One region of the Clostridium sp. 'deep sea' genome, then DNA from elsewhere that is predicted to be linked to it. Evidence: predicted binding sites of a transcription regulator. Region 1 holds the regulator's gene; each other region holds the start of a gene.

Region 1 (11,951 bases):
AGGCGATCTCTTATTTTGTGGTGTGCTGGCGCGGAAATAAAGTTATTTTAAAAATAATATGAGATCTTGTATTTTCGAATGTGCTATGACAAATTTTCGTTTAATATTATATCTTTAAGTCATTGGGCTAGCCATCTACTTTGTAGAGAGCAAATTCAATATTCGACTGTCAATTTAATTTACCTCATAACTCTTCTCAATGTACTTTTTTGACATTTCAAAATCATCATTATTTTTAAGTTTTACTTCAAAATCACCTGTACTCCAATGTCCAATATGTCTTACATCACGTAGTAATTCATTATAATTATTTAAATCAGTTAAATAATCATCTGGATTTAGTTTTAAATACAAGTAAATTAAGTTCTCTCCTGGTGATAGTGTTACACATGCAAAGTTCTTAATCTTTTTAAATGCCAAATATAGTTTAGTCTCTTTTTCCTGTACATCATCACCTAAGTTAAGGATAAACTCACGAATACAATCAAGTCTATCACTCATTGAATTATTTAAACATTCCATCTGCTCTGCAAATGTTTTATCTTTATATTTTACTTTATGTGATGTACTTTTTTTACTAGAGCTAATTTTATTATTAGCCTGTGTTGCATTAACTAATTCAAAGAGTATTAAGTCCTCATACTTGCGGTATCGAATTAACTCAATATTTCTATTAATTTGCTTTACTGCATATGTATCATACTTATTAAAATCTCCAGCAATACACAGTAATCTTGCACCGCTCCAGTCTATTTTCTCAGATACTTCTTTTCCTATTTTTCTTTGCACTAATAACTCAAACTCTGCTTTATGGTCAAGCAACCAGTCTAAATAAAACAAACCCTGATTAATAACATTTTCATTACTAGTCCTTTTATACTCCAATATAACGGGGGCATTATTTTCATCAATACCTAAAGAATCAATTCTACCACCGTGTACTTTTCCTGTAGTGTATTCAGATGCTAAAAACTCAATAGCAAAAAATTCACTCATATTATCTTCAATAAAATGTTGTAGTGATTTTTCAAGAGCTACAAATTTAGGCACTAGTTTTTTGGCATTAGTATTATTAATTTTAAATAAACTCAGTTCTCCCATGTGTTCTCCTTTTAATTAGGCACTATGTTTTTTCTTAAAGGCATCATAAACTTCAAACATTAATAAATCCATTAAGGTTCCTCTAAATTCTTTATCTTTTAATACCCGTCCATAAAAAGATTGATTTTTATCATACTCTTCAACAACGCCATCCATAAAACTCTTTTCAAAAGCTAGCTTAAATAAATCATAAGTATTTACTTTCGACTTAAGTTCTAAATCTTCATTAGATAATAGATTACTTTTTATCTGACCGATTGATAGCTTCGCTGAATTACTAAAATCAGTACCATACCGTTCATTTAACTTTTTAATGATATTACTAAGCAAATCTGCCTCTGGCTCAGCAACCATGCCAATATTACCAACTTGAATTTCTAAACCATTGTCATCATCACTTTGTAAGCTAATTTTACCTTCTGTTTTCTTTTTAAGTTTATAATATTGTAAAACTACTTTATCTGTAATATCTACATTACCAGGGCTTTCGATATCTATCTTTTTTATTACATAACGAGCATAAATACTTAGCCTATGTAAATCTGCATCTACTATAGGTGCAATTTGAATAATTAAATTATAAAAGCTAACAAATTGTTTTAATAAGTTACGAAACTCTAGTTTTTGCTCTTTATTGAAATCTTTCAGTCTCTCAATAGCATAATCAACGCAGTTATTCATAATTGCTTTTTCTTTTACTGTATGTTTATCTTGGAATGTAAAATCAGTAAATAGAACTACATCTTTTTTATCAATTACTTGTTTACTGTAAATTTCATGCTCTAAAGTATAGATTTCGTTTGGATCTATGTCATTATTTAATGTTGAAACCTTGTAAAATGGCAAAAAAGATTGTTTAATATCTTCTGGCTCATTAACAAAGTCTAAAACAAAGGTATCTTCTTTACCAGCATAGGTTCGGTTTAACCGAGAGAGTGTTTGCACTGCCTTTACACCAGCCAACTTTTTATCTACATACATGGTATGTAACTTGGGTTGGTCGAATCCAGTTTGATATTTATTGGCAACTATTAAAATTTTAATATCCTTTTCATCAAAATGCTCTGGTAGCTTACTATCTGCTATACCATTATTCATGTTTGATTCAGTATAGTCTATTTCATCATCTTTAACTGTACCCGAAAATGCAGCCAAAGTTTTTACATCAGTATATTTTTTTCTTTTTAGGTAATCGTCAAATGCTAATTTATATCTCACCGCATGAAGTCTTGAAGATGTTACTAACATTGCTTTTGCCTGACCACCGATTTTAGGCATAATTGAATTGCGAAAATGCTCTATCATGATTTCAGTTTTTTGAGATATATTATGGGGGTGTAAACTTACATATCGAACAATAGACCTAGTAGCTTTAGCTTTATCAAAAGCGGGGTCAGTATCTATTTTCTTTATAACATTATAGTACATACTATAGGTCATGTAGTTTTGTAACACATCAAGTATAAAGCCCTCTTCAATAGCTTGTTTCATACTATAGCTATGAAACGGATAATATTTACCATCTTCTCTTCGGTTACCAAATAACCTTAAAGTAGTACTTTTAGGGGTTGCCGTAAAGCCAAAGAAACTCACATGCGAATTATCTACAAATCTCTCTAGTTGCTCATTAATTAAATCCTCTTTATCTTTATGCTCTTGTTCTTCTTTACTAGCTAACTTAGTAGCTTGCTCAAGCGTTAAAGATTCTTTTAAAGCAATAATGTTTTTACCAGATGTTGATGAATGAGCTTCATCAATTACAATTGCATACTTTTTACCTTTAGTTCCTTCTAATTTTTTAAGAATATGAGGGAATTTTTGAATGGTACTGATAATAATTTTTGTGCCTTTTTCAAGCTCTGTAACAAGCTGATTAGAGTCTTTATCTATTTTAGCAACTACACCTAATTTATGTTCTAGCTGATAGATTGAATCTTGTAATTGTTTATCTAACACCCTTCTATCGGTTACTACAATAACTCCATTAAAAATAATGTCATTATTATCATTATGTAAAGAGGCTAAACGATGACTTAGCCATGTTATAGAGTTAGTTTTACCAGAGCCAGCTGAATGTTGTATTAAATATTTTTGTCCTGAACCATACTCTTTAACATGCTTTATAATATTACGTACCACATTAAGCTGATGATACCTCGGAAAAATAACTTTTTCAGTCATTATTTTATCACCATTATTTAAGGTCTTTTCTTTTTTATCTATGTAAACAAACTTATGTAAAATCTCTAAAATAGAGTCTTTTTGCAGTACTTCTTCCCATAAATAATGGGTGTTTAACTTGCCTTCAACTTGTGGATTACCAGCTCCATCACCTATTCCTTTGTTAAAAGGTAAAAAATAGGTTTGCTGACCACTAAGCTTAGTTGTCATATATACTTCATTTGTATCAACAGCAAAATTTACAATAGTTCTCTCTTTAAACTTAAATAGTTGCTCTTTATTACTGCGATCTGTTTTATATTGAGTAATTGCATTTTTATAACTCTGCCCTGTAAACGAGTTTTTAAGCTCCATTGTGATTATTGGTATTCCGTTTAAGAATATTACTAAGTCAATGCGTTTCTTGTCTATATAATTTAGTTCTTCAGTTATAGAGAGAATGTTTTGTTGGTAAAGCGTAAATTGATTAGGGTTAAGATTGGTTGGAGGTTTAAAATATACTAACTTTAGCTTAACCCCAAAATCTTTAAGCCCATGTTTTAAAACATCAATAACACCACGAGTTTTTAACTCACGGTGGATATTATTAATAACTTTGCTATGGTAATTATCTTTGTAAATTTCTTTGAGTCTTTTTAGCTCTTTTGGCTGAGTAGTTTCTAAAAAGGAGAATAAACATTTTTTATCTATGGCAAATAACTTATCGTAATCTTTATTAAAAGACTCACTATAACCACTATTAAGTAAATACTCTTTAATAATAGTTTGAAAAGGTCTTTCTTTAAGGTTTTCAGGAGTTATATTACTTATCATATTGATTCTCCTTTCACAATTTGCCAGTCTCTTAAATCTATTTTACCTGTTACTGCTTCCGAGATTAGGCTTTGTTTAGCTTGTTTAAGTTTTTGGATTTGATTTTTTATTTTATTAACTATACATTCTATTTCTAGAGTACTACAATCTAGAAATTCAACAATTTTACTCATTTCAACATCTGAAGGGATAATAACATCAAATTCTTTAATATCTTTTTGGAAAAGGTGAGGTACTCCCATACCATCTTTTACTATACTTATATTGTTTTGGGTGTAGTTTGATAATATAAGGTAGTATACGTAAAGTGAATTGATTTCATGTTTACTCCTAATAATAGCAATAGAACTATTAACTGTGCCTTCGGACTTTAGGTCTCTAATAATGTTAACAGTTCCTAATGTACTTCCATCTTTTGTTAATAAAATATCTCCTTTTTTTAACTTTATATGTGGCGATTCTATATATCTTTTCTTACTTATATAATTAACATTTTCAAAATCTATATTTCTATTTTTTATATTAGGAGTTGACAAAAAAAAGTAACCTTTGTCTACGTACTCACTTGCTTTTAAACCTTTCCATCCAATTCTTGCTTTGATAGTTGAAATAAATTTAAGTCTTGATGTAATCCACCTGATTGGAATAATCCCATATATTGTCTTACTTTCCTTCATCTCTTCTGATTTTCTTTTTACAAATTTACCATCAACTATTTTAACCTTGCCTGTTACTACTTCTGCTATAAGGCTTTTTTTAGCTTCCTCTAGCTTTTTTATTAAAAGCTCTTTTTTTACTATGATTGAATCAAATTGAGCGGTTTTTATGTCTAGGAAGTTGGATATTTTTTGTTGTTCAAAAAAATATGGTATAGGTACATTAATCTTTTTCATCCTTTCTATATTTGTCGACCATAAGTCGTCTACTATTCCTGTACCCCATCTAAAAAACTCTTCAGAAAAATAATAATTTCTGAACAAATAATGCGCATAAAAAGGACAAATGTTATGTTTTGGTGCTAAAACATGGCATATTAATGATACAGAACCATCATATGGAGATACTCCACAAGAACCTTTTCTATCTGCTCGACTATTGATAACAAAATCACCAGTGAGTACTTTTTTTCTATTGCTTCCATTATTCGTCTTTGCTACGTTCTCAAGCTGCTTCATAATACCACTTTTAGTTACGGATAGTGGTATATAATCTTTATCACATACCTTGTCTTTTCTAACACTAAAATATTGTTGAATTCTTCTAGTAATCCATTCTTTTGGTATGGCTTGTAACCACTCAACACCACTATCAACCATTTCATCATCTTTACGATACTTTATCTCATACATTAACCAAGCACCTTCTTTATCTCTGTTTGAATTTTTTGCTCTAATTCTGCAATCTCTTGCATAATTTCCGCAAATGGTCTTAGCTTTTCGTATTTATAAAAATAGCGGGTAAAAGGTATTTCATAACCAATTTTAGTTTTTTTATGGTCTATCCAAAACTCTTTAACATGTGGTTTAACCTCACGTTCAACATAGTTTAAAATATTTTGCTGTTCACGTTTAATTTGGCGTGAGGTATCGTAACTGTGACCTAAACTAGCTAGAGACAAAGGTATAGTTTCGGTATCTCGTAGTGTAGTGTCAGCCTCTTTTACTTTACTCTTATAACAATAATCAGCGGTTTCATCTCGCTCTGCTAAACCCATTAATACTGCTTTTGTTAAAGAATTACTAAGCTTAAGGTCTTTTAAAATATCATTAAGCACCTTTTTAAAGTTGGTTCTATTTTTATACAGTTTATCACCAATATGCTGTTGCAATGTACTAATAATGTTTGCTTGTAGCTCTTTACCTTTAGTTTGTTTTTCAAGTTCAAATAGTTCTTTTTTCTTAATTAGCTGTTTATTCTTTTTAAGCTGTAATTCTGCTAGTTTATCTTCATCATACAGTTTTGCAAAAACTGACTCAGCATATATATTTTCAATTCGCTCTTCACTAATTTTAAAGTTAAGTTTTAAGGGGCGTTCTATTGTTATTTTTACATAACCAAACTCTTTATTATCGAATATTTTACAATATTCACCCTCTTTAAACTCTCCGTAAATGCGAGTGATTTCAGCTATATCTTTTTCACTTATTTCATTACGCTTACTACCTAAAGACTTACGCATTTTATGATAAAACTTAGTAGCATCAACTAATTGTATTTTTCCTTTACGAACTGGTCCGTTTAAAATATTATTGTTTTTACGATTGGTTAACACCCAAATATAGGTAGCAATACCTGTGTTATAAAATAAATCAGTTGGTAAAGCAATAATACCTTCTAGCAAATCATTTTCAATTAACCAACGACGTATTTCCGATTCACCAGAGCCTGCATCACCTGTAAACAATGGAGAACCATTAAAAATTATGGCCATACGAGAGCCTTTTTCATCGTGCATCATTTTTGAAACCATGTGCTGTAAAAATAGCAGTGAACCATCAGAAGTTCGTGGTGTACCTGCAATAAATCTGTTATCTAAACTGTATCCTTCTTTATTAACAATTTTATGTTTATCTTTTTTCCAATCTACCCCAAAAGGAGGGTTCATTAATGCAAAACGCACTTTAAGCCTTGAATGTCCATCTTGGGTAAAGGAGTTGCCTAAAACTATATTTTTGGCTTGTTGCCCTTTTATTAAAATATCCGACTTACATATAGCATAAGATTCGGGATTAATCTCCTGACCAAAAACCTCTACTTGAGCATTTGGATTTAACTTTTTAATATACTTAGATGCAACTGAAAGCATACCACCAGTTCCACAAGCAAAATCTCCCACAGTAAATATACTACCAGGTGTAGATAACTCATCTTCCATTCCATTAAATATTAAATTAACCATTAGCTTTATAACTTCACGTGGAGTATAATGGTCACCTGCTTCGGCATTCTCAGAAAAACGTCTAATTAATTCCTCGAATATGTAACCCATTTCAGTATTGCTAACTACCTCTGGGTGAAAATCTACAGTACTAAATTCTTTAATAATTAAATATAGTAAATTATTTTCATCTAATTTTTTTATCTGTTTTGCAAAGTCAAAATTCTCAATTATTTCTCTTACATTTGAAGAAAATCCTTGTAGATAGTTTTCGAAATTTGCTTTTATATTTGATGAATCATTTAATAAACTATTAAAATTAATAAAACTAGATTTATTTGAGAAATTGAAACCGGCTGTTTTATTTAAGATAGGTTCAATATCAGTTGTTTTAGCTTTTTCTATTACAGTTTTTTTTGTATCTTTAAGTAAACAATCGAAGCGTCTTATAACTGCCATAGGCAACATAACATCTCTATATTTTTCTGGTTTATATGGCCCACGTAGTAATTCTGCAATCTTCCATATAAAATTCACCTTATCATTGAAGTTTTGCATGATATGATTCTCCTCAGCTAATAAACTATAATATATAGTTTATTATATTTTTATATATAATTATTAATTTTTAACACTAAATTGATTTTAACTTATATGGCATATTTATTCCAGATATAGTAATAAAAAAGACGTTAATTATTTAAATAAACATTTTAAAAAGGCAAATATAGAATTTGCCCCTATGATATTTACTTATGGTAATTTACGTTTCCTTAATTAACCACAAATGAATGACACAGAGGTCATTCACTACGGGATCATACTTTGATAATGGGCTGAGACTTGATTATTACAATTACGTGAGGTGGAATTTCTCCATAAAAAAACAGTTGAACAAGGAAAAATATACTATGAGATGAATTATAATGCGGAGTCAGAATGAGTAACAGGACGTTACGAAAGCACTGCTTAGCCATGGACGGCGTTTCAGTGCGGTCTGACGGAGCTTTATAATGAATCCATAGTATCTGACGAAGTGAGTTGTTTTATTAGGGAGTTATTTCACCGTATTCAAAATTCATTATTATTTAAATGTTTTCACTACAAAAAAAGCTTGTTTTACTATTCTTTTTTAAGGTACCTTATTTTTCTTATGAAAAAAAGGTTTTTATTCAAACCCATTTTGTCTCCATGCCTCATACACTACAATTGCTGCTGCATTAGATAAGTTTAGCGACCTTAAATTGCCCTTCATGGGTAAGGTAATACATCTCTCGGCGTGTTTATGAAGCAGTGGCTCTGGTAAACCCTTGGTTTCGCAGCCAAACAATATATAATCATTAGGTTTATATTTAAAATCTGTATATAGGTTAGTACTTTTAGTTGTTGCCAAATAAAAATCTGCATCTCCCATATACACTAAAAATTCCTCGAGACTTTCGTGTACGGTTACATCAACACTCGACCAATAATCTAGCCCTGCACGCTTTAAATGTTTATCCGAAATAGAAAACCCTAGGGGCTTAACTAAGTGCAGTTTAGAGCCAGTTATTGCGCACGTACGGGCAATATTGCCAGTGTTGGGGGGTATTACAGGTTCTACTAAAACAATATTAAACATTTTTATCTCTCCTAGCAAACAATTGTTTTGACAACTTAATATTTTCACTGATATAATAACAAAAAAAGAGCAAAGCAGGGATAGGTATGAAAAAATCTTTAACCAAGAGACAAGAACAAATTTATAACTACATATGTGAAGCAAGTCAGGACAATGGTTATCCGCCATCAGTTCGAGAGATTTGTGCCAAAGTTGGCTTAAAATCTAGCGCTACTGTTTATAATCATTTGGTTCGGCTTGAAGAAAAAGGCTACATAAGGCGCGACCCTGCCAAGCCAAGAGCAATTGAAATTTTAGATGAAAATGTGCAATTACTTAACTCAGGCATAGCCAAAATACCGTTAGTAGGTAGAGTAACTGCTGGTATGCCAATTCTAGCTCAAGAAAACATAGAAGAGTATTTTCCACTACCCACTTATATGGTGAAAAGTGATACTATGTTTATGCTGCAAATATCCGGCGAAAGTATGATTGAGCGAGGCATTAACGATGGCGACTTTGTAATTGTACGTCAGCAAAAAATTGCTGAAAACGGAGACATAGTTGTTGCTATGCTTGATGATGAAGCTACAGTAAAAACCTTTTACAAAGAAAGCGACCATGTTAGGCTTCAACCCGAAAACCCAGCATATCCACCCATTATTGCTAAAAACGTTTCAATTCTTGGTAAAGTTATAGGTTTATTTAGGCAGATGTAATTTGCTTTAATAAAAATCACTAAAATCACAGCCTTTTGGGGATGTGATTTTTTATATTACACATTGCTTATTGTAAATAAACCACTTTACCTTAATTTCCACATATGAACGACACAGAGGTCGTTCACTACAAACTCTACATACTATTTTAACTTTTAATTCTAGTCCACCCCACTACTTTATGTAAAGTATCGTAGGGATAACCTCCGTAAAGATACAATTGTATCGGTGTATGTTTAAATATGATAACTTTACTAAATGACTTGATACTATTTAAGTAAACGATTACTATTATAACTTATTATGGTAATATAGATGTATATAATAAATATTAGGAGTGCTGGCTTGTGAAAAAACCTTTATTTTTATCATATATAGTAACCGTATTAATTTCAATTCCTATTTTCACCTTTTCAATTACAAAAGCTTATCGGTATCCATTAATTCTTATATTAGCTGGTTCTATGTTTCTTATAGCAGAGCTCTTATTAAAACCAAAAATAAAACCAGATTTATTAGTAGATATCCAAAAAAATCAATTGATTATGACTCTAATTGCCTTTATCTTAAGTTTATCATTCTGTTTTATTAAAGCACCAGAACATTTTAGTTATTTGAAAACTATTGTTATTACAATTGTTACATATTATATTGTGCAATCAATAACGATAGTACCTTATTATTTTAAACATAGAGGTTCAAAATCAAATGTTGCAAGTTGAAATTCAAATTGCTGTACTAATAAGACCAGTTCGGTCTTCATCATCAGCTAATAATACCCGACATTTTGTTAACAGACTAATGTAAATAAACCACTTTACCTTAATTTCCACATATGAACGACACAGAGGTCGTTCACTACAAACTTTAAATACTTTTATTGTTACTTATAATTAAACTTCAAGAACACCCTTTTTTATCATGTGATTTAGTGCAGTTATTATGCCTAACTCTATATGCTCTAACATTTGTCCACCCTGCATGTATACTGTATAAGGCTCAATTACGGGAGCGTCGGCTGAAAATTCTATTGAAGCACCCTGTATAAATGTACCGGCTGCCATTATAACTTCGTGATCATAACCTGGTAACATTCCTGGTATAGGATTAGCCATAGAGTCAACTGGTGAACCCTTTTGAATGCCCTCACAAAAGGCAATTAATTGCTCTTTATTTTTCATGTTTACTGACTGAATGATATCGTATCTTTGCTCATTTGCTTTAGGATCAACAGTTAGGTTTAGTTTTTCGAAAATATTGGCAGCAAAAACCGCCCCCATTAAGGCTTGACCCACTACATGGGGAGCTAAAAATAAGCCGTGATAAAAGCTTCTTATAATATTTTGGGTTCCACCCATATCTCTGCCTAACCCTGGTGCTACACAGTAGTCCATAATATCATTTATAAATTGCTCTTTACCTACTATATAACCACCCCATAGTGCTAAACCACCACCAGGGTTTTTTATTAAAGAGCCAGCCATCACGTCTGCTCCTACTGAGGTAGGCTCAAGCTTTTCAACAAACTCTCCATAGCAGTTATCTACAAAAATAATTATATTAGGGTTTACTTTTTTAATTGCTTTAAATACAGGCTCTACCTCAGCACAACTCCATGCTCTACGGGTGGTATATCCACGCGAACGTTGAAAATGTACCATTTTAGTTTTAGCTGTAATGTTATTTACAATACTAGTTGTATCTAAATCACCACTTTTAGTGGTATTAATAACCTTTACTTTAACACCTTTATTTAATAGAGAGTGTTTAGAGTCACTAGTCCACCCCACTACTTTATGTAAAGTATCGTAGGGATAACCTCCAGCAAAGATTAGCTCGTCTCCAGCTAATAACAAACCCTGCATAGCTGCCGAGATAGCATGGGTACCAGAAACAAACTGACCTCTTACTACTGCTGACTCGCTATAAAACACTTCTGCATATATCTCATCAAGAGTATCTCTGCCTAAATCACTATAGCCATAACCAGTGCTACCCTGTAGATGCATGTCTGTAACACCGTGCTCCTGAAAAGATTTTAATACCCTTGCTTGATTATACCTTGCTGTTTCACGTATCTCTTTAAAGCTTTGCTCGCAGCTTAATAAGGCATTATCTGCAAGAGTTAAAAGTTGATTATTTACATTTAATATCTCTTTTAAGGCTAAAAAACTCATTGTTTTCCTCCAAATTTTACTTATTGTATTGTAGCATATCTTATCAAAAATTATAAGCAGACTTGCTCTTTAGGGAGCAAGTCTGCTTTAATTTTTTGGGGTGTGAATACCTAAAGGTATTCGTTTTGTGTTTGCTACGCTCTCGGTTTGTGTTATTTTTTCGTTGCACTTAAAATAACGTGGTGTGATTGCTTGGCAATCGTAATATAACACTAGAGATTATTGTGAAATTATTAATTAGTACTATTTATTTTAGTATAATTTAGCTTAAGGAAATAGGCATATTTATAATTCTCTATTTTTTCTGGCTCTTTGCAGTTCTCTTTTAAATTAACTAAATACGATAAAATAGTATATTCCTCATCAACTTTTGGACTAAAATTAGTTTTTGTCTCTATAGAGTATTCATTAATATTAAAATTTAAATCCTCCATAGAAGTATAGCCTACATAGGTATCATTTTTCAGAGCAAATATCATGTT
Region 2 (11,951 bases), 1.6 Mb from region 1:
TTGTAGTTAACCTGAATATTACGCCGACGATTAGTTTCATTAATTGCTCGTTCCATTGAGCCAGTCATTCGATCGGCATACATTATAACCTTACCATTAGAGTTTCGGGCTGCCCTACCAATAGTTTGCACTAAGGAGGTCTCCGACCTTAAAAAGCCTTCTTTATCGGCATCTAATATTGTTACTAAAGAAACCTCTGGTATGTCTAGCCCCTCTCTTAAGAGGTTTATACCAATTAAAATGTCATAAGCACCAACTCTTAAGTCTCTAATTAGCTCCATACGTTCAATAGCATCTATATCATGGTGGAGATATTTCACTCGTAAACCTTGCTCTTTAAAGTAGTCTGTTAAATCTTCAGCCATTCGTTTTGTGAGAGTTGTGACTAATACCCGTTCTTCTTTAGCAATAGTTTTTAGTATTTCACTATATAAATCATCTATTTGACCATCAATTGGTCGAACCTCTATCATAGGATCAATTAATCCTGTTGGTCTAATTATTTGCTCTACAAGTTTTTGCTTTTTCTCTAATTCATAAGGCCCCGGTGTGGCTGATACATAAATGACTTGTTTTAGTCTTTCCACCAACTCTTCAAATTTTAATGGCCTATTGTCTACAGCACTTGGCAACCTAAAGCCATGGTCTACTAGAGTCATTTTACGTGATCTGTCTCCAAAGTACATACCCCTTGCTTGCGGCATAGACACATGAGACTCATCAACTACCATTAAAAAATCATCAGGAAAATAGTCTATAAGTGTATAAGAAGGATCACCCTCTTTTCGACCATCTAAATGGCGTGAGTAGTTCTCTATACCTTTGCAAAAACCTAGCTCTCTTATCATCTCTAAATCATAGCGAGTTCTTTGCTCGAGTCTTTGTGCCTCTAACAACTTGCCAGCATCTCTCATATTTTTAAGCTGCACTTCTAATTCTGCCTCTATATCAATAGCAGCACGCTCTATATTTTCTTCGGAGGTTACAAAGTGAGACTTAGGGTAAATGGCAACGTGATTACGGTCTGCCATTATTTCACCTGTTAGGCTATTAATTTCGGTTATACGCTCTATTTCATCACCCCAAAACTCTACTCTAATAGCTATTTCGTTATTAGAAGCAGGAAAAACCTCTAAAATATCGCCCCGTACTCTAAAGGTACCACGCTGAAAATTCATATCGTTTCTAGTATATTGAATGTCTACCAAATGACGCAATATTTCATCTCTACTGCGTACCATACCAGGCCTTAAAGACAAGGCTAATTTATAATAGTACTCGGGGGAACCAAGACCGTAAATGCATGATATTGAGGCTACAATAATTACATCTCTTCGCTCAGATAATGCAGAGGTGGCTGAGTGACGAAGTTTATCTATTTCATCGTTAATTGAGGCATCTTTTTCAATATAGGTATCAGTGCTAGGAACATAGGCCTCTGGCTGATAATAATCATAATAACTAACAAAATACTCTACCGCATTATTAGGAAAAAACTCTTTAAATTCACTACATAGTTGAGCGGCTAGGGTTTTATTATGAGCTAAAACCAAGGTTGGTCTCTGAACTTTTTCTATTACATTTGCTATAGTATAAGTTTTACCTGAGCCTGTTACACCCAATAAAACCTGATGTTTTAAACCATCATTTAGGCCATTTGCTAACTCATTAATGGCATTTGGTTGATCTCCTTTAGGTGTATACTGCGAAACCAACTTAAATTTATTCTCACTCATATAATCCCCTCCTGCTCCATTTACTATATTAAGTATATCAAAAAACTACAAAAATCTTTTACTGCTACACAAATACATGTTTAACCTCACATGCTATAGTCTTTTGACTATACACAAACTAGTGTTTGCTGTCAAGTATTATATCCAATGTGTTTTATAGTAAAATTTTTAAGCTTTAAAGAGTTAGGTAAATTACTTTAAATAAAATAATAGCCTAAAATCCACAAGCATTATTGTAAATTTTAGGCTATATATGTTTATGTTAATCTTAATTTTTACTAGTTTGAATTATCTCTTTTTAACATAATTCATAGGATTTGATGGTGTTCCATTGTTTCTTATCTCAAAGTGTAAATGTGGACCAGTACTTAAACCTGTTATACCACACTTAGAAATAAGTTGTCCCTTTGATACAACTTGTCCTTTTTTAACTAAGAGCTTGCTGTTATGGGCGTATAATGAAGATTTTCCATTACCATGGTTAATTACTACTGCTAAACCGTAGTTTCCGTAACTACCTGAGTGAACTACTGTGCCACCATCAGAAGCATAAATATTTTTCCCATAGCCAATTCCAATATCAATACCTCTGTGGAAGCTTCTTTTACCTGTAACAGGGTGATTTCTGTAACCAAATGGCGAAGTAACCCATGTTGTACCAGGAGTTGGCCAAGTAAACTTACCAGTACCAACTGAGCTTGGTTCTCCCATGGCTTGTAGCTCTTTTTCTAACTTTTTAGAGGTCTCTTCTAAATCGTTAAGAGCTTTTTCAAATTCTTTCTTATCTTCTTTTAAAGACTTCATTAAGGCATTACGTTGAGCAGAACGAGTTTGATACTCGGTTCTACGGCACTCAACTGTTTCTCTTTGTAATTCCATAGCCTGCTTAGCTTCTTCTAAACTCTTTTTTTCTGCTTCTAGCTGCACTCGTTTATCGCTTATCTCTTTTATTAACTCTCTATCTACAGTGATAAGTTTACGCATCATAGTGTATCTGCTTAAAAAGTCAGCTAAACTTTCTGATTTAAACAATATTGAAACATAACTTAAAGAACTATATTTATAAATTGCTTGTACACGGCCACCCAATAAATCTTCACGTTCTTTTAAATTCTCTAATTCTTGGTCTAATGCTTGCTCGCTATTTGATATTGAAGTTTCTAATTCAACTATTTTTTCTTCTAAAACATTTATTTTGCGTTCAGTTTCGGTTATTTGACTATTTAATTTTTTAAGCTGATAAGCAGTTGCTTTTTGTTTATTGTCATTTGCATCAATTTTATCTTTAAGACTTGATAAGTCATTTTTTGCATCCATTAATTCCTTTTGTAATTGCCCTGCATCTTTAGCCTCTGTTATGGTAACTTGCATGACTAATAATACTACTATTAAAATTACTGACAACTTTTTTAGTTTACCCATTCTATTATTCCTTTCGTTTTATTAGTCACTAAAGTTTAAGAAACTTTCTCATTGATATTGTACTACCAAAGATACCTAAGAATGATCCCCCAATTGCTAAAAATACCCAAAGTTGAGTGTTGATTGTAGCTGTTGGCACAACCTGAACATACTGTATAAGCCCTGAAAACCACAAGGAAAACTGCTTATAAGCATAAACCAAGATGCCTCCTGCAACTAAAGAGCCAAACAAGCCAATGAGCCAGCCCTCTAAAATAAATGGCCATCTAATATACCAATTTGTAGCACCAACATATCGCATAATGGTTATTTCATCACTTCTCATTAATACGGTTAATCTTATTGTATTAAAGATTACAAAAGTCGAAGCTACAGCTACAGCTATGGCTAAGCCTATACCTATCATTCTTATTACATTTGTAACATTGATTATATCTGCGATATACTCTTTACCGTATACGATATCTTTAATGCCTTTAAATTCTTTAAGCGCTTCTGCAACTATAGATATTTGGGCTGAATCTTTAACAGTTATATCGTAGACATCCGGAATCATTTCATATAAATCTAAACCATCTAAAACCTCGGAATTATCACCAAATTGCCGTTTAAGTAGATTAATCCCAGCATCTTTATCTACATATATTACTTCATTAACCATTGGATGTATTCTTATGCGTTCTTCCAGCAAAGCCTTACTATCTAAAGCTATTCCATCTTCTAAAAATATTTTTATCACAAGTTCAGACTCTACTTGATCCACAAAGCAGTTCACATTAGAGATTAATAACACAACTGTACCAGCAATTAGCAAACAAACCATTACCGTTGAAATAGCCGCCGTCGACATCCAGCTATTTCTAATTAGGTTTCTAAATGCCGTTTTAAGATGATTACCCATTTTGTAAAACACTGCTGTATCCTCCTCTAGCATCATCTCTAACAAGTCGACCTTTATTAATCATAATTACTCTTCGTTGCATTTTATTCACAATATCTTTATCATGCGTTGCCATCACTACTGTTGTTCCTGCATTATTTATGCGTGAAAATAAGCTCATAACAGACCTAGTCATATCTGGGTCTAGATTTCCAGTAGGTTCATCAGCCAAAATTAGCAAAGGCCAGTTGGCTATTGCTCTACCAATAGCTGTACGCTGTTGCTCACCACCAGAAAGCTGTTTTGGATAAGCAGATTTTCGATGAGTCATTTCAATTATCTTTAATACCTCATCGACCCTTTTATTTACCTTATCTTTTGGTAACCCAATAACCTGTAAGGAATAGGCAATGTTATCAAACACAGATAAGTTAGGGAGCAGTTTAAAATCCTGAAACACTATCCCCATTTTTCTTCTTATATAAGGAATTTTTCTTAATCTTAAGCGAGAGGTATCGGTACCATTAAAATAAATAGAACCAGTAGTAGGCCTCTCTTCACAGGATATTAATCTAAGAAGTGTAGATTTACCTGCACCATTTGGTCCAACTAAAAATACAAAATCTCCTTTTTTAATATTCATACTAAGATCATCAATCGCTTTAACATTTTTAGAATATGATTTCTCTACATTTTTAAATACAAGCACTTTTAACCCTCCGGCTTAAATCTTAGTTGATAACATTATTCTTAATAAGCAAAATAAAATTTACAAAACAGTTATTGATAAACCACAAATAAACAAATCAAAGCTTAAATTGACTTGCTTATTATTTGCTTAGCGAAATATAGAACATCTAGTAATATTTTATCAAAATATGTCTACTTATAATTTAATGGTTTAAAGCAAATTTAGCAAGTAAAATTTAGGCTTTGTTATCAAATTTTAATATATAAACTCAAAAACAATCAAAAAAAATGTTAAGCAACCCTTAGACCTAGGCACTTAACATTTTGTTCGACTTATTTTTACTTTTTTTGTTATTTTAATTTAGTTGTAAAATTTACAATTATTCTTTAAAAAATTTACCTATCATAAAGCTTTGTAATAAATCAATTATATTTTTAGTTACCACAGCTAGTATTTTTTGTCCCTTTTCAGCACTGGCTTTAGTTGCATCCCCCGTTATTGCATTCTCCATACTTTTATAAGCCAAGTCAGCAGTGTATATTTTACCAATTGTTTCATTTTTGTTTGTTGGCGCATATTGCATGTCAACAAACTCTGGGGTAATTGCTAACATTACAGATGTCTCATCCTCACCTGCATGTCCACGGCTTTCACATATCTCTAATATATCCGACATATAATCAGACCACCAATTAACAACAAGCACGTTTGCACCATGGTCTGCCATATGTTGAGCAGCTATCCTTAATGCAGGACCATTACCACCGTGCCCGTTTAATAGTACAATATTATCGATTCCCCATGTTAAAAATCCATTTCCTATTTCCTCTATATAACAAGCCATTGTTTCATTACTTATATTAACAGTACCAGGAAAAACACCTAAACCCCAAGAGCTACCATAATTAACTGTAGGTGCTACAAAAATTTTATCATCTAATTCATTGTTGATATTTTCAACTAATTTATTAGGTATTATAAAATCAGTTCCTAACGGACAATGTGGTCCATGAGCCTCAAAGGTACCAATAGGTATTATAACGGTATTGACCGTTTCTTGAAATTTAATAAATTTATGCATATTTAAAGTTGATAAGAACATTGTATTGCCTCCTATTCATATAATTTAGTAGCTATACTTCTAGCCAAAGTGGTAAATTCCTTCGTACTGTACGTAGATACTTGCTTATGATATACTGTATGCAATGTATTAAAGGATACGGGTTATATTTCATTTTCCGGTAAGCAGTACTTACCGGCTTTTTTGATATGGACAATTTTTTGTCTACCAAAATATATCTTTTAAATTTTTTAATCAATAGTTAGAAATAGGGTTATGCTAAAGAAGAAAGAGCAACCCTAACAAGAATTAGGAGAAAATATATGAATAGTAAAAATAACATTTTATTTATTCCATTAGGTGGAGTAAATGAAATAGGAAAAAATATGTATGCCCTTCGATATCAAGATGATATTATCGTTATCGATGCGGGTATCATGTTTCCTGACGATGAATTATTAGGAATAGACTATGTTATTCCCGACATGACGTATTTAATAGAAAATCGTAATTTAGTGAAAGCCATATTTTTAACCCATGGACATGAAGATCATATAGGAGCTATTTCTTATTTATTACAAGAAATTAATGTTCCTGTTTATGGAACAAAACTGACCCTAGGTTTAGTTGAATGTAAGCTAAAGGATTACGATATTACAAACTATACCTTAAATGTTGTTGAAATTGGCGATGTTATTGGAGCAGGATCTTTTGCAATTGAGTTTATTCGTGTTAATCACAGTATTCCAGATGGTGCTGCCTTAGCCATAAATACCCCTGCTGGTATTATTCTACACACAGGTGACTTTAAATTTGATCAAACCCCTGTAGACGGCAATGTTACAGACTATCATCGACTAGCAGACTATGGAGACACAGGAGTATTGGCCTTGTTTTGTGATGTAACAAACGCTATTCATTCTGGTTATACTCCATCCGAAAAAGTAGTGGGTGATGTTCTTGATAATATTATTAGAAATACTACAAATAGAATAATAATGGCTACCTTTGCTTCTAATATTCATAGAATACAGCAAATATTTCAACTAGCTCATAAACACGATCGTAAAGTTGCTGTTATTGGCAGAAGCATGGTTAATAATGTAAGGATATCAAACGAATTAGGCTACTTAGATATTCCCCCTAATACCTATATTGAAACTGAGGATACAGATTTATATCCACCAGAAAAAATACTAATCATTTCAACAGGTAGTCAAGGTGAGCCTTTAGCGGCACTTACTAGAATGGCCTTTAATAGACATGCTCAAATAAAAATTGGAACTCACGACACAGTAATTATGTCAAGCAGCCCTATTCCAGGCAACGAAAAACTAGTTAATAGAATCATTAATGCTTTAACATATAATGGAGCCACCGTTATTACTACAAGAGATGCTCAGGTACATGTATCTGGTCACGCCAGTGCTGAGGAGCTAAAAATGATGTTACACTTGGTAAAGCCCAAGTATGTAATACCGTTTCATGGCGAATATCAGCATAAAAATGCCTATAGACTAATTGCAACTAGTTTAGGTATTGATCCAAATAATATTTTTATGCTCAATAATGGCGATGTATTAGTAATGAACGAAAAAGAAGCATTAGTATCAGATACTGTTGAATCAGGTAGAATTTTAATAGATGGAAGAGGCATTGGGGATGTTGGTAAAGTTGTATTAAGAGATCGCCATATGTTAGCTCAATATGGAGTACTAACATCTGTAGTTGCAATTAATAAACAATCTCGACAAATTTTAAGTGGTCCAACAATAGTTACTCGTGGGTTTGTATATGTTAAAGAATCAGAAGATTTACTTGATGAGGCAGCTCATAAGGTGCGTCTAGCTCTGGAAGATCAGCTAGCCTCGGGCATAACTGATTGGGCGCCACTAAAAAATAGAATGAGACAGGTATTACAAAACTATTTATATGAGCAAACAGGAAGAAGACCAATGATTTTACCAATAATTATGGAAATATAACTTTTAAATGGGCTTTCACTACAGTGAAAGCCCATTTTTTACTTTAATATTTATTTGACTATGACGTAAATAAATATTATTATATTAATAGAATAATATATTCGATTTAAATTGAATATATTAATAACAGGAATATTGTTTTAGTAAGCAGTTATAAAATTCTTAATAAAATTAAGTTTGGAGCGTGTAATTGATGAAAGCAAAACCATGTATTTTATTTGTAATTTTAGTTATTTGTAGTCAATTAGTCTTTTTACTATTTTCTAATGTTATTAAAGTACCCTATATTTTAAACTGTCTTTTTCAAGTATTTGCTATATTTTTTATAGGAGATTTTATAGGTAAGTATATTTTTAAACTTCCATTGTTTAATTACTCAAATCCTTTAACCTACTTACACGATAGAATAATTGGATCTATAGGATTTTTATTTGTATTGTGTGTTTTATGGGGTGTTTTGATAGCTTATAATAATTTTTGGGGTTATAAATATGCAATTTTAGAGCCAATTGTCAAGGGTGGTTTAATACCAACCATTTATTACATGTTAGTTAATATGAATTATCTTAGTAAAAGTGATAGAGCAAAAAAACTTTTAAAACGTAAGCTATAAGATTTTATATAAAAAAGAAGGTGAATCACAAGTTTTATGTGTTTCACCCTCTATAATTCTCTTTTATATAGAAAATTTATTTTTTGGAATATTCCTCAATTAAGGCTATTATTTGTGGGTATTGTAACATAGTTGAAAAGTCTGCATCTGTTTTTACTACTTCTACATACTCTTTATTCAACTTAAAACATTCTTCTAAAGACTTTAAAACCTCAGCCGGTTTCTTCTTTAATACTGCCTGACTACTAGCTAAAAAATACCAACAATCTGCATTACCATTATCTAATTCTAAAGATTTACTAAAGCTCTCTTCTGATTTTTCATAATTTTCAATCTTATAGTAGGAAACCCCTATATTATAATAAACTGTTTTGTAGGTATCATCATGCTCTACATTAATAACCTCAATACTATTTTCTATCATTTTATTATAAACAGCAATTTCTTCTTGATATTTTTTGTCTTTATAATAAACCTCAGCAAGATTTAAATAATTTTTACCATTATCAGCATCAAACTCAATTGCTTTTTTATAATTATCAGCAGACTCTTCAAGCTGATTATTGATATAATAAAGGTTGCCTAACTCTGAATAAATAAATCCAGACTCTGGCTGCTCTTGTAAATAATGCTTTAAAGCAGCTATCGCCTCATCAAGCTTATTTTGACGAGCCAAAGACCAAGCTAACAAAACATTAGCATCTTGATTTTCTTTTTTATTTTTAGAAACAGATAATTCTGCATATTTCTGTGATTCTTCATAGTTTTCTAACATAAAATTTCCAAAAGCTATCCCGTTCATATAATTAATATCATCTTTTAAGTAACTATGAAGTTTATAATAGATATCTAATCCCTCTTGGTAACTTCCCTGATCATAAAGCTTGTCAGCACGAGACTCATAAACTTTCATACCACCTAAAAAGATTCCACTACCAATTATTACTAAACCTAAAACCAAATACAAAATTCTTGCTCCCGCATCACCAATAATTTTTCTTAGATTTTTAGCTTTACGAGACTCCCAAAAAAAACTTACTTTAGTTAGGGCTGCAAACCAACAAAATAAACCTACTAAAACTAAAAAAACTCCTAATAACATAAGCTATACTCCCAACTTAAATAACACTTTAACTAAACAACTTAACAATTCCAATAACAATAAATATAACACCTATTACAATATGTATTTTTTGCGCTGCACTATCACCAACAGTTTTTCTAAGTCTTACAACTTTATAATTATTCCATAAAAACGATGGTTTTGCAGTTACACCATAAATAATAACAGCACCAATCAAAAATGCCAATATACTAACCATATCCTAACTCCCTTTTTTATAATTATTTAATATATAATAAATTATAGGGGCACTTGTTATGAGAGCCCCATAATAATTTACTCTTATTTTTGTTAAAACATAGTATAAACTTATTACTTATTTACTCTTCACGTGGACGCATAGTAGGGAATAAAATAACATCTCTTATAGAAGCAGAATCTGTTAATAACATTATTAATCTATCTATACCAATTCCTAAACCACCAGTTGGAGGCAAGCCTATTTCAAGCGCCTCTACATAATCAGTATCTAACACATGTTTTTCTGGTCTATCTTCTTGCTCACGCTCTTTTAACTGATCAATGAATCTTTGTCTTTGATCATCGGGGTCGTTTAACTCAGAAAATGCATTACCCAACTCACGTCCATTGGCAAATGCCTCAAATCTAGCTGTTAAGCGACTATCGTTTAGTTTTCTTTTTGCTAATGGTGAAACCTCTACAGGATAATCATAAATAAATACGGGTTGAATTAAATGCTCTTCGCATTTTTCTTCAAAAACTGTATTTAATACTTGTCCCCATGTCATATTATCTTTTATAACAACGTTTACAGATTTAGCTGCATCACGTGCTTCTTGATCAGTACTAAAAGAATTAAAGTCTATGTTAGCATACTTTTTAACAGCCTCTACCATAGTCATTCTATTCCAGGGAGCAGTAAAATCTAACTCTTTGCCTTCACACATTAGTTTACTTGAGCCACTTACTTTTTGAGCTACATGAACAACCATATCTTCTGTTAACTTCATAATATCATGATAGTCATGGTATGCCCAATAGAGTTCAATACTTGTAAACTCAGGATTATGACGGGTAGAAATACCTTCGTTTCTAAAGATACGACCAATTTCATAAACCTTTTCCATTCCACCGACAATTAATCGCTTTAAATAAAGCTCTGTTTCAACTCGTAATACCATTTGCATATCTAAAGTATTATGGTGAGTAATAAATGGACGAGCAGTTGCACCAGTTGCATGTGCATGCATAGATGGTGTTTCAACTTCTAAAAAGCCACGCTCATTTAAATAATTACGAATTTCCTGAATAATTTTACTACGCGCTATAAAGGTATTCATTACATCTTGGTTAGTTATTAAGTCAATGTAACGTTTACGATATCGAGTATCTACATCTTTTAAACCATGCCATTTATCAGGCAATGGTCTTAATGACTTAGTTAAAAGGGTTAATTGTTTTACTCTTAAACTAATTTCACCTTTTTTGTTTTAAAAACTTCCCCAATAACACCTATTATGTCACCAATATCAAGCAGTTTAAAAATGGCAAACTGCTCTTCTCCAACAACATCTTTACGCACATAAATTTGAATTTTACCGGTTAAGTCTTGTATATTAGCGAAGCCAGCTTTACCCTGACCTCGCATTGTCATTAATCTACCAGCTACAGAAACTTCTTTGCCCTCATATTGCTCAAAATTATCATTAATTTCTGCTGCTGAATTTGCAACCTCATACTTAGCATTGGTTTCACCAAATGGGTCAAATCCCATCTCTTTTAGCTTATTAAGCTTGTCTCTTCTTACTTGTAATAATTCATTTTGACTTTGAATATTTTCTTGCTGCAAGGTGATTCCCCCACTTTTCTATTTAATGTCGACTATTTCGTATTTAATAGTACCTACAGGTACACTAACTTCAATAATATCACCTTTTTTCTTGCCTATTACAGCTTGACCAACAGGTGATTCGTTTGAAATTCTACCTTTACGTGGATTAGCTTCAGCTGATCCAACAATTATATACTCCTCATCTTCATTATACTCTATATCTCTTAATACAATTCTTGTACCTAAAGACACTACATCTTTATTCTCATTCATTTGAATGATTTCAACTCTGGTTAATGTTTCTTCTAATTCTGAAATACGCATTTCACAGGCTGCTTGCTCTAGTTTTGCTTCATTGTATTCTGAGTTTTCACTTAAGTCACCTAATGAAATGGCTTCCTTTATTCGAGCAGAAATTTCTTGACGTTTTACTGACTTTAAATTCTTTAATTCTTGTTCTAACGCTTCTTTACCCTCAATGGTTAATAAAACTGCTTTGGTGCTCATATATTAACACCCTCCAAATTATTAAAATTAACAACAAAAAAATGTAATTATTACTGTTGTTATAACCAATTTAAACTATTCGGCTTAATGTGGATTATACTTGTCAATTACTGTAAAGTCAACAAAAGCAGCTTAGTAAATA
Region 3 (8,370 bases), 1.6 Mb from region 1:
AATCACATAACATGTAGTAATTCTTTATAAACTTCTTTGGCATAAACTTAACCTAATTGTTTAATAAGTTTTGTAGCTTCTTCTGCTGATATTTTGCCTTCACTTAGTTTTTTAAGTATATCTTGACGAGCTTCACTTATTTTTTCTGAAGTAGATTCGTCTTCTACTTTATAACCTAATGCCTCAATAGCTTTATCTAAACGACTACGTACTGTTGGGTAAGATATACCCAATTCTCTTTCAACTTCTTTAATATTACCTCTACACTTAATAAATACCTCTACAAATTCTTTCATTTCATCATCTAATTGGCAGAATTTACTTAGCTTAAAACTACCACTTAATTCAGTTTTACACCTATTACATTTCAAAACTGCTACACTCAAATTATTATCACACACTGGGCACTTACCAGGAGCATCATACATAGTAACACCACCATTCATTATCTTTATTAATAATATTAATCTTTACATTAATTATATTAATGTTTTTAAACAATGTCAACATATTTTTAATTTAAATATTTAAAATATCAATATTTACTTACAATATCTTTATTTAGGTAATAAAAAAGGCTATTACAGTCTCTTCTACTGTAGCATAGCCAATTTTGCACTAATCTATTTAATTATCTCCCGTAAATCATCTCCGACACAGTGTAAAATATCCGAGTGTTTTTGAATTCGAGAGGCTATTCTAGCATGGTATATACTGTTTCTTAATTCTTTTATTGTATAATTGCTTGAAATTATTATGGGTTTATTTAAACAACTAGTTCGGTAATTAATGATAGAAAACAAAACCTCTTGAGAAAAGTCTGTAATGCTTTCTGCTCCTAAATCGTCAAGTATCAGAACATCTACTTCTCTAGCTGCCTCAATATACTCGTCTACTTTTTTGCGATTATCGCTGATAGTTCCTCTAAGCTGTTGCATAAAATCTACAAATGGCAAATACAATACCGGTACGTTTCTTTTAAGTAAGCTATTAGCTATTGCTGAACATAAAAAAGTTTTTCCAACCCCAGGATTACCTTCTAGATACAAGCCTTTAACATCAAATCCTAATACTCCATTAGAAACCTTATACATTTTTTTTACAAAATCTTGAGCCACCAATAAATTAGAATGCATTAATTGCCTATGGGAATGTTCATGTTCAAATTCTATATCACTATATACATCTAGTCTAAACCTATTAAAGGTTTGTTTTTTCATTATGGGTGTTAAACATGACGCCTTAAAATAATTATTTATAAGCATTTGCTTTTGTGCTTTAACTAAACAATTGCATTTTACAACTCTCTTAATTTCATAACCATATAGTTTACTAGCTCGATAATCTACTTCCTCAACCCATCCGCTATCCTGACATTTCTCACACTCAAACTTTGGTGATTTATAGTCTTTGGGAATTTTGTGTTTTGCCAAAAAATCTTGATGTTCTGCCTGAATTGTTTTTAGTTTTGTAACAACTTCATTTGAATTATTATTACTAAACGATAACAAGGTGTCGGCAATTTGAGTATCAAGCCTTTCAAGCTTGGGGTACTTGTTATACCAAAACTGGGCTCGTTCATATGCCTTATTATAGTTTTGGGTCTTTTTTTCTCCACTAGGAATAATCATTTAAATCACCTGAATTTTATTTTTTTAAGCCTTGTTTTTTCATTCTTTCATCATACATACTGGATAACGATTTATCATTCGAACTTTTTTTAACCAATGGAGTTGTTTTTTTACTTTTATTACTTTTATTGCTTTTACTACTTTTGCGTTTTTTGTAATTTTCATCATCAAATTGCACATCACTCAATGTTTTTATACCCTTTAGCTTCCAATTATGAAGAATACTCTGAACATACTGTAGATTAAAAGCTTGATTTAAAACTGACCTTGCTATTGCCTCTACAATTAAATCTCGTGAGAAATCATCTTCTAATGAAGCTAAAGTTCTAAATTCAGAAGAACGAAGAGGCCTGCCATATTCTTTTTCTGCAATATTATAAATACTATCATTACGATGTTGTATTTCAAGCTCTTCCCGCTTTTTATTGTCTTCAGCTCTTGTACTCCTACTTGCCTTACGAGATTGCATATATCTGTGAAACTGATCTTTATCTTTGGGGTCATTGATTTTTAAGGTAGTATTAGCAGTACCTGTAAACTCAATCAACTCAATCTCTACTAAGGATCCAATAGCTTTAAACACATCTTCGTAATGTAACTGTAATTCATTAGCCATGTACTCAAAATCTACTTTATTTCTTTGACTAACTAATCTATAAAAAAAGGTGTAAACTAAAACACCTATGCCTCCAATATGGGGTAAATATAAATCCCAAATCTCGTTAGGAATGCAGGTTACATTATCTCTTTTTACACCACTTCTTATTTTAAAACCATCAGCCATACTACTCACCTCTCTCTTTTTTAGAACCATTAAAATATTGATAAACTGCGTTTGCCGCAGCTTTGTTCATTGACTTAACTTCTAAGAGCTGTTTAACACTAGCTTTAGAGATTGATTTTATGCTGCCAAACTCTTTCATTAAGTTTCGTTGCCTAACAGTACTTATGCCTTGAATTTTAAGCAGCGTACTGCTTTTTTGCCTTTTAGACCTAAGATTTCTATGATACTCAATAGCAAATCTATGCGCCTCGTCTCTTATTCTTTGTACCAAATAAAGGCTTCGAGACTGCCTTGGCAACTCTATGGGTATTTTACTACCTGGTCTATATATTAGCTCTTCTCTTTTCGCCAAACTCACTATAGTTATATCGGTAGCGGATAGTTTTTGAACAATAGTCATTACTGAGCTAAGTTGCCCCATACCACCATCTATAATTATTAGATCGGGAGTTTGACCAAAAGATAAATCGTTTGAGTTGAGTTTTTTTAATCTTCTCTCCAAAACCTCTTTTAAACTAGAAAAATCATCTGGACCCTCTACTGTTTTTATTCTAAATCTTCTGTAATGTTTTTTTGCAGCCTGTCCATCTATAAATACTACCATAGAACCAACACTTTGTTGACCCTGAGTATTAGATATATCGTAACATTCTATTCTTTTGGGTGTTGTTGGCAACTTTAAGAAGTGAGCTAGTTCACTCATTGTTCCTTGGCGAATATCATCATGACTGCCCCTTTGTTTCCAGCGCTCCTCAACGGCAAGCATTGCATTTTTACGAGCCATTAATGCTAGTCTTTTTTTATCGCCTCGTTGAGGTATATGAATATATACTTTGCTTTTCTTTTTATCTGTAAGCCATTCTTCTAACAATTGTTGGTCATATATTTCGCCGTCAACAATTATATTACGGGGTATAAAGGTATCTAATACATAGTACTGTTTTACAAAGGCAGTTAAAATATCCTCAGAACGCTTTTCTACTCCACCCTCTATAACATTTATATCTCTACCCACAATATGACCATCACGCATAAACATAACTATAGTGCATACGTCCTCTACACCTCTGGCTAAAGATATAATATCAGAATTTTCACCTTTTCCCGATACTATTTTCTGTTTTTCTAAAACTTTTGACAGGCTTTTTATATTGTCTCTAATTCTGGCCGCTTTTTCGAATTGCAAATTTTGGGCAGCATTATCCATTTCTGATGTTAATTCATTTATTATTTCACGCTCTTCACCGTTTAAATATCTTATAGCTTTCTCTAACCTAGCATGATAATCCTCAACATTTATGGCTTTAATACAAGGACCTAAACATAATTTTATATGGTATTTTAAACAAGCTCTATCTTTTTTATCTGTTGTTATTACCTTTTTACAGGTTCTTAGCTTAAATACTTTACTAAGCACATCAACTAAGTTTCGAACTGCCCATGAATTTGGAAAAGGCCCAAAATAAGTTGATTTATCTTTACTTACTTTATAAGCTGACTCTAAGCGAGGATAAAGCAGATTTTTATTAATTTTAATATATAAAAAGTGTTTATTATCAGGTATACGGATATTGTATTTGGGTTGATGTTTTTGAATTAAAATACTTTCAAGCACCAACGCCTCTATCTCGGTATCTGTAACAATATACTCAAAGTCATATATATTAGATACTAACTCTTGAGTTTTGGGGTCATGGCTATGAAAAGAATTAAAATAGGAGCGTACTCTATTTTTAAGATTAACGGCCTTACCTACATATATGATTTTGCCATCACAATTTTTCATTATATAGGAACCAGGCATGTCTGGTAAAAGTTTTAGTTTATCTCTAATTAGCTGACTCATTTATTTAGCTCCTAGCTATTCTAGTAATATCAATTTTAATTATAACACTTTTAATTATAAAGGGGACAGCTCATTCAAATAAGCGCCCCCTAAATATTATTACTTTAGTATTTTTTTAAGAAATTGGCCGGTATAAGAGTGCTCTATATTAGCTACCTGCTCAGGTGTACCTGTGGCTATAATTAAACCACCATTCTCTCCACCCTCTGGGCCTAGATCTATAATATAATCTGCACATTTAATAACATCTAAATTATGCTCTATCACTACCACTGTATTACCACCATCAGCTAGTCTTTGTAAAACAGTCAATAACTTAGATATATCATCCATATGCAAACCAGTTGTTGGCTCGTCCAAAATATAAATAGTTTTTCCCGTTGCTCGTTTGCTTAGTTCAGTGGCTAGTTTAATACGCTGAGCCTCACCACCAGACAATTGGGTAGCAGGTTGACCTAAATGAAGATAGCCTAAGCCAACATCCTGTAATGTTTGCAGCTTTTTAGCAATACGAGGAACATTTTTAAAGAACTCTAAAGCTTGATCTACGGTCATTTCTAACACATCTGCTATTGACTTATCTTTATATAAAACTTGAAGAGCCTCTCTATTATAACGTTTTCCTCCACAAACCTCACAAGGTACATATACATCTGGTAAAAAATGCATCTCAATTTTAATTATGCCATCACCTTTACAAGCCTCGCAGCGACCACCTTTTATATTAAAGCTAAAGCGACCTTTTTTATAACCCCTCATTTTAGCTAATGAGGTTTCTGCATAAAGATCCCTAATTATATCAAATGTTTTGGTATAGGTTGCAGGATTACTTCTGGGTGTTCTGCCAATGGGAGACTGATCTATTTCAATTACCTTGTCTAAATATTCTAAACCCTCAATACTAATATGTTTGCCAGGAAACAATTTGCTTCTGTTTAAATTACGAGACAATGATTTATACAGTATTTGATTAACTAACGACGATTTGCCTGAGCCAGATACCCCAGTTACGCAGGTGAATAATCCTAGAGGAATACTAACATCAATATCTTTAAGGTTATTTTCACTTGCACCTACAACAGTAAGCCATTTACCATTAGGTTGTCTTCTCTCGCTAGGTGTGGTAATTTGCATTTTTCCTGATAAATACTGACCAGTTATTGAACCCTCAATCTTTTTTATTTCATCAAGGGTTCCTGCTGCAATAATCTCTCCACCATGCAAACCAGCTCTTGGACCAATATCAATTATATAATCCGCTTCTTGCATGGTTTCTTCGTCATGCTCTACTATTATTAAGGTATTACCAAGATTTTTTAGCCTTTTTAGGGTTTGAATTAACCGGCTATTATCTCGTTGATGTAAACCAATACTAGGTTCGTCTAAAATATATACAACTCCTGTTAAGCCAGATCCTATTTGGGTTGCTAGCCTAATTCGCTGAGCCTCACCACCAGATAAAGTTCCTGCTTTTCTACTTAGAGTTAAATAATCTAAACCAACGTTATTTAAAAAATTAAGCCGTGCTTTAATCTCCTTAATAATTTGATTACCGATAAACTCTTGTTTCTCAGTCAAATTAAATTCATTAAAGGCTTTAAGAGCTTTTTTTATTGATAAATTAGTTATATCTGCAATGTTATATTTATCTACTAACACAGCTAAACTCTCATTACGTAATCTTTTTCCTTTACACTTGGCACAAGGAGTTAAGCTCATATACTGCTCTAGTGACTCTCTATTCTCGGAGCCCTCTTCATAGCGACGCTCTAAATAATTAATAACTCCTTCAAAGTAAGTTTCGTAGTTTCTTACTCCACCGTGAATAAACTTATATTTCATTTTAATTTTCACTTTATTATTACCATAAAGCATTAAATCTTTATCTTTTTCGCTAAGCTCTTTCCACGGTTTATTTAAGTCTATGCCAAAGGTTTTTTTAACACCCTTCAGTAGTTGGGGATAATAATTTGTATTCTTTAGGTTCCACGGGGTTATAGCTCCCTCATTAATTGATAGACTATCATCTAAAATAACCTTATTAGGGTCAACCTCTCTTTTATAACCTAAACCGCTACACTCACTACAAGCTCCAAAGGGGCTGTTAAATGAAAACATCCGAGGCTCAAGTTCACCCAAGCTAAATCCACAATGAGGGCATGCATATCTGGTGCTATAAAGCTGTTCTTCTTGATCTATTACGTCTATTATCACTAAATCATTACCTAGTTTTAAGGCCGTTTCAAGAGAGTCTGTTAACCGCTGCTTTATGCCATCCTTAATAACTAATCTGTCAACAATAACTGCTATGTTGTGTTTTTTGTTTTTCTCTAAAACTATTTCTTCTTCCAGTTGGTATACCTTTTTATCTATACGTACCCTTACATAACCCTCTCGCCTTAAATCAGCTAACAGATTTAAGTGCTGTCCCTTTTTTCCTCTTACTACTGGCGCTAACACCTGAAACCTAGTTTGCTCGGGGATTTTTAATATTTTATCTACTATTTGTTGAACTGTTTGCTGAGTTATTGGTCCATGACCATTAGGACAATGTGGAACTCCAATACGGGCATATAAAAGTCTTAAATAATCGTAAATTTCAGTTACAGTTCCCACTGTAGATCTGGGGTTTCTGCTGGTTGTTTTTTGATCAATTGATATGGCTGGTGACAATCCTTCAATAGAATCAACATCTGGCTTTTTCATTTGTCCTAAAAACTGCCGAGCATAAGCAGATAAAGACTCAACATAACGCCTTTGACCCTCGGCGTAAATAGTATCAAAAGCCAAAGAGCTCTTACCTGAGCCACTTAATCCTGTAATAACAACCAAGTTATCACGCGGTATTTCAACATCTATGTTTTTTAAGTTATGCTCACGAGCACCCCTTATTACAATTTTTTTTTGAGCCACTAAACATACCTCCACATCAATTTTAGATATGATAAAATTATCTATAATTAACTTGTTAATTTATCGAACATACATTCGCTTTATGCAATATTCTTATTATAGATAAAAAAAACAGATGTGACAAGCATTGTTTAAAATATTATTTTAACATTGCGTAAATATGTTGGGTTTAAAACCAAACAAACAAGGTAAAAGTGCACAAATGCAAGGCTTAAATAGTATAGCCTTAAATTAGTAACAGATTATAAAACAACACCTCATACGGAAAAGAACGCGGGTAACCATAATCGGCTAACGCGTTCCTTTATTTATGTCTTAATTTGTTAATTCCTATTTCCGCTATTGAATACAGTTCAATAATTATGTAAAAGCCCAAAATACTAAATTTTTATTTTTTTAGTATTCTCTTTAAAGTTTTAACATCTAACAACAAGTTTACTGTCTCAAATTTACCTTTATAAAACACAGCCCAGTTATTAAAAACACAAGGTAACTGCTTTGCTTTTTGGAGCGTATCCACCTGAATTAAAGATACAGGAACGTTATTTATTTCACAATACTGTTTTATCATCTCGATATTTTGATAAACATATGGGCATTGCATATCATAATAAATTGTTAGTTCTTCACTTTCGATTTCTTGGTTTTTAACATTCTGTGCAAACCTTGGCTCTGATCCATCAAGAGACAGTGCCAGCAACTCATATCCATAATCTGTAGTATCAACAACCTCAAAAGCAAACTTTTTTGCAAACGATTGGTTAGAAAGCCATGATTTTTGCCTTTTTGCTCCTAACATACAAATGCCTGATTTACCCTTTTCTTTGGCATCAGCTATACAGTACTGCATCAGTGATTTTGCATATCCTTTTCCTTTGTAACTACCAGAAACCCATAAACAATACACATAATAATAGTTATCACCAGTTATGGGAACCCAAGCAGTTTCTAGGGGAGCATATTCAATAAAAACTGTAGCTCTTGCATTTAACTTTCTAAAGACATGTCCTTCATTTAGTCGGTCAGCAAGCCATTGTCGCTTTGAGTCAATACCTTGATGAAACTTTTTGCTGCGAATAATGCAACATAAATGCTCATCAAAAAGGTTATCTGTTGTTAAGTTAATAAAATCATTACTCATGTGTACCCTCACTTCAAACTGTGATTCTTCTTTTAGTATTTCACCTTATAAACTG

The links. The regulator LexA, encoded in region 1, represses DNA repair genes until DNA is damaged. The targets are predictions, from matches to a motif close to CNAACANNTGTTNG.
Region 2: uvrB (excinuclease ABC subunit UvrB) is a predicted target of LexA. The motif match lies at 1,851-1,864, and genes of this name have one in related genera.
Region 3: uvrA (excinuclease ABC subunit UvrA) is a predicted target of LexA. The motif match lies at 7,239-7,252, and genes of this name have one in related genera.

Annotation. Positions count from the first base shown of each region.
Region 1 is NZ_CP063353.1:570,110-582,060, forward strand. It holds gene IMX26_RS02730 (DUF5655 domain-containing protein) at 175-1,101, opposite strand; gene IMX26_RS02735 (type I restriction endonuclease) at 1,117-4,095, opposite strand; gene IMX26_RS02740 (restriction endonuclease subunit S) at 4,092-5,444, opposite strand; gene IMX26_RS02745 (class I SAM-dependent DNA methyltransferase) at 5,444-7,531, opposite strand; gene trmL (tRNA (uridine(34)/cytosine(34)/5-carboxymethylaminomethyluridine(34)-2'-O)-methyltransferase TrmL) at 8,142-8,594, opposite strand; gene lexA (transcriptional repressor LexA) at 8,681-9,292, shown strand; gene IMX26_RS02760 (hypothetical protein) at 9,640-10,014, shown strand; gene IMX26_RS02765 (methionine gamma-lyase family protein) at 10,186-11,469, opposite strand; gene IMX26_RS02770 (hypothetical protein) at 11,703-11,951, opposite strand, start outside.
Region 2 is NZ_CP063353.1:2,140,245-2,152,195, forward strand. It holds gene uvrB (excinuclease ABC subunit UvrB) at 1-1,736, opposite strand, end outside; gene IMX26_RS09890 (peptidoglycan DD-metalloendopeptidase family protein) at 2,025-3,158, opposite strand; gene ftsX (permease-like cell division protein FtsX) at 3,187-4,071, opposite strand; gene ftsE (cell division ATP-binding protein FtsE) at 4,052-4,747, opposite strand; gene IMX26_RS09905 (creatininase family protein) at 5,109-5,831, opposite strand; gene IMX26_RS09910 (ribonuclease J) at 6,113-7,774, shown strand; gene IMX26_RS09915 (hypothetical protein) at 7,965-8,387, shown strand; gene IMX26_RS09920 (tetratricopeptide repeat protein) at 8,464-9,489, opposite strand; gene IMX26_RS09925 (hypothetical protein) at 9,518-9,709, opposite strand; partial or broken gene lysS (lysine--tRNA ligase) at 9,831-11,326, opposite strand; gene greA (transcription elongation factor GreA) at 11,339-11,809, opposite strand.
Region 3 is NZ_CP063353.1:2,131,127-2,139,496, forward strand. It holds gene IMX26_RS09845 (hypothetical protein) at 1-43, opposite strand, end outside; gene IMX26_RS09850 (DUF2089 domain-containing protein) at 48-428, opposite strand; gene IMX26_RS09855 (ATP-binding protein) at 624-1,631, opposite strand; gene IMX26_RS09860 (DnaD domain protein) at 1,648-2,415, opposite strand; gene uvrC (excinuclease ABC subunit UvrC) at 2,417-4,261, opposite strand; gene uvrA (excinuclease ABC subunit UvrA) at 4,361-7,174, opposite strand; gene IMX26_RS09875 (N-acetyltransferase) at 7,563-8,315, opposite strand.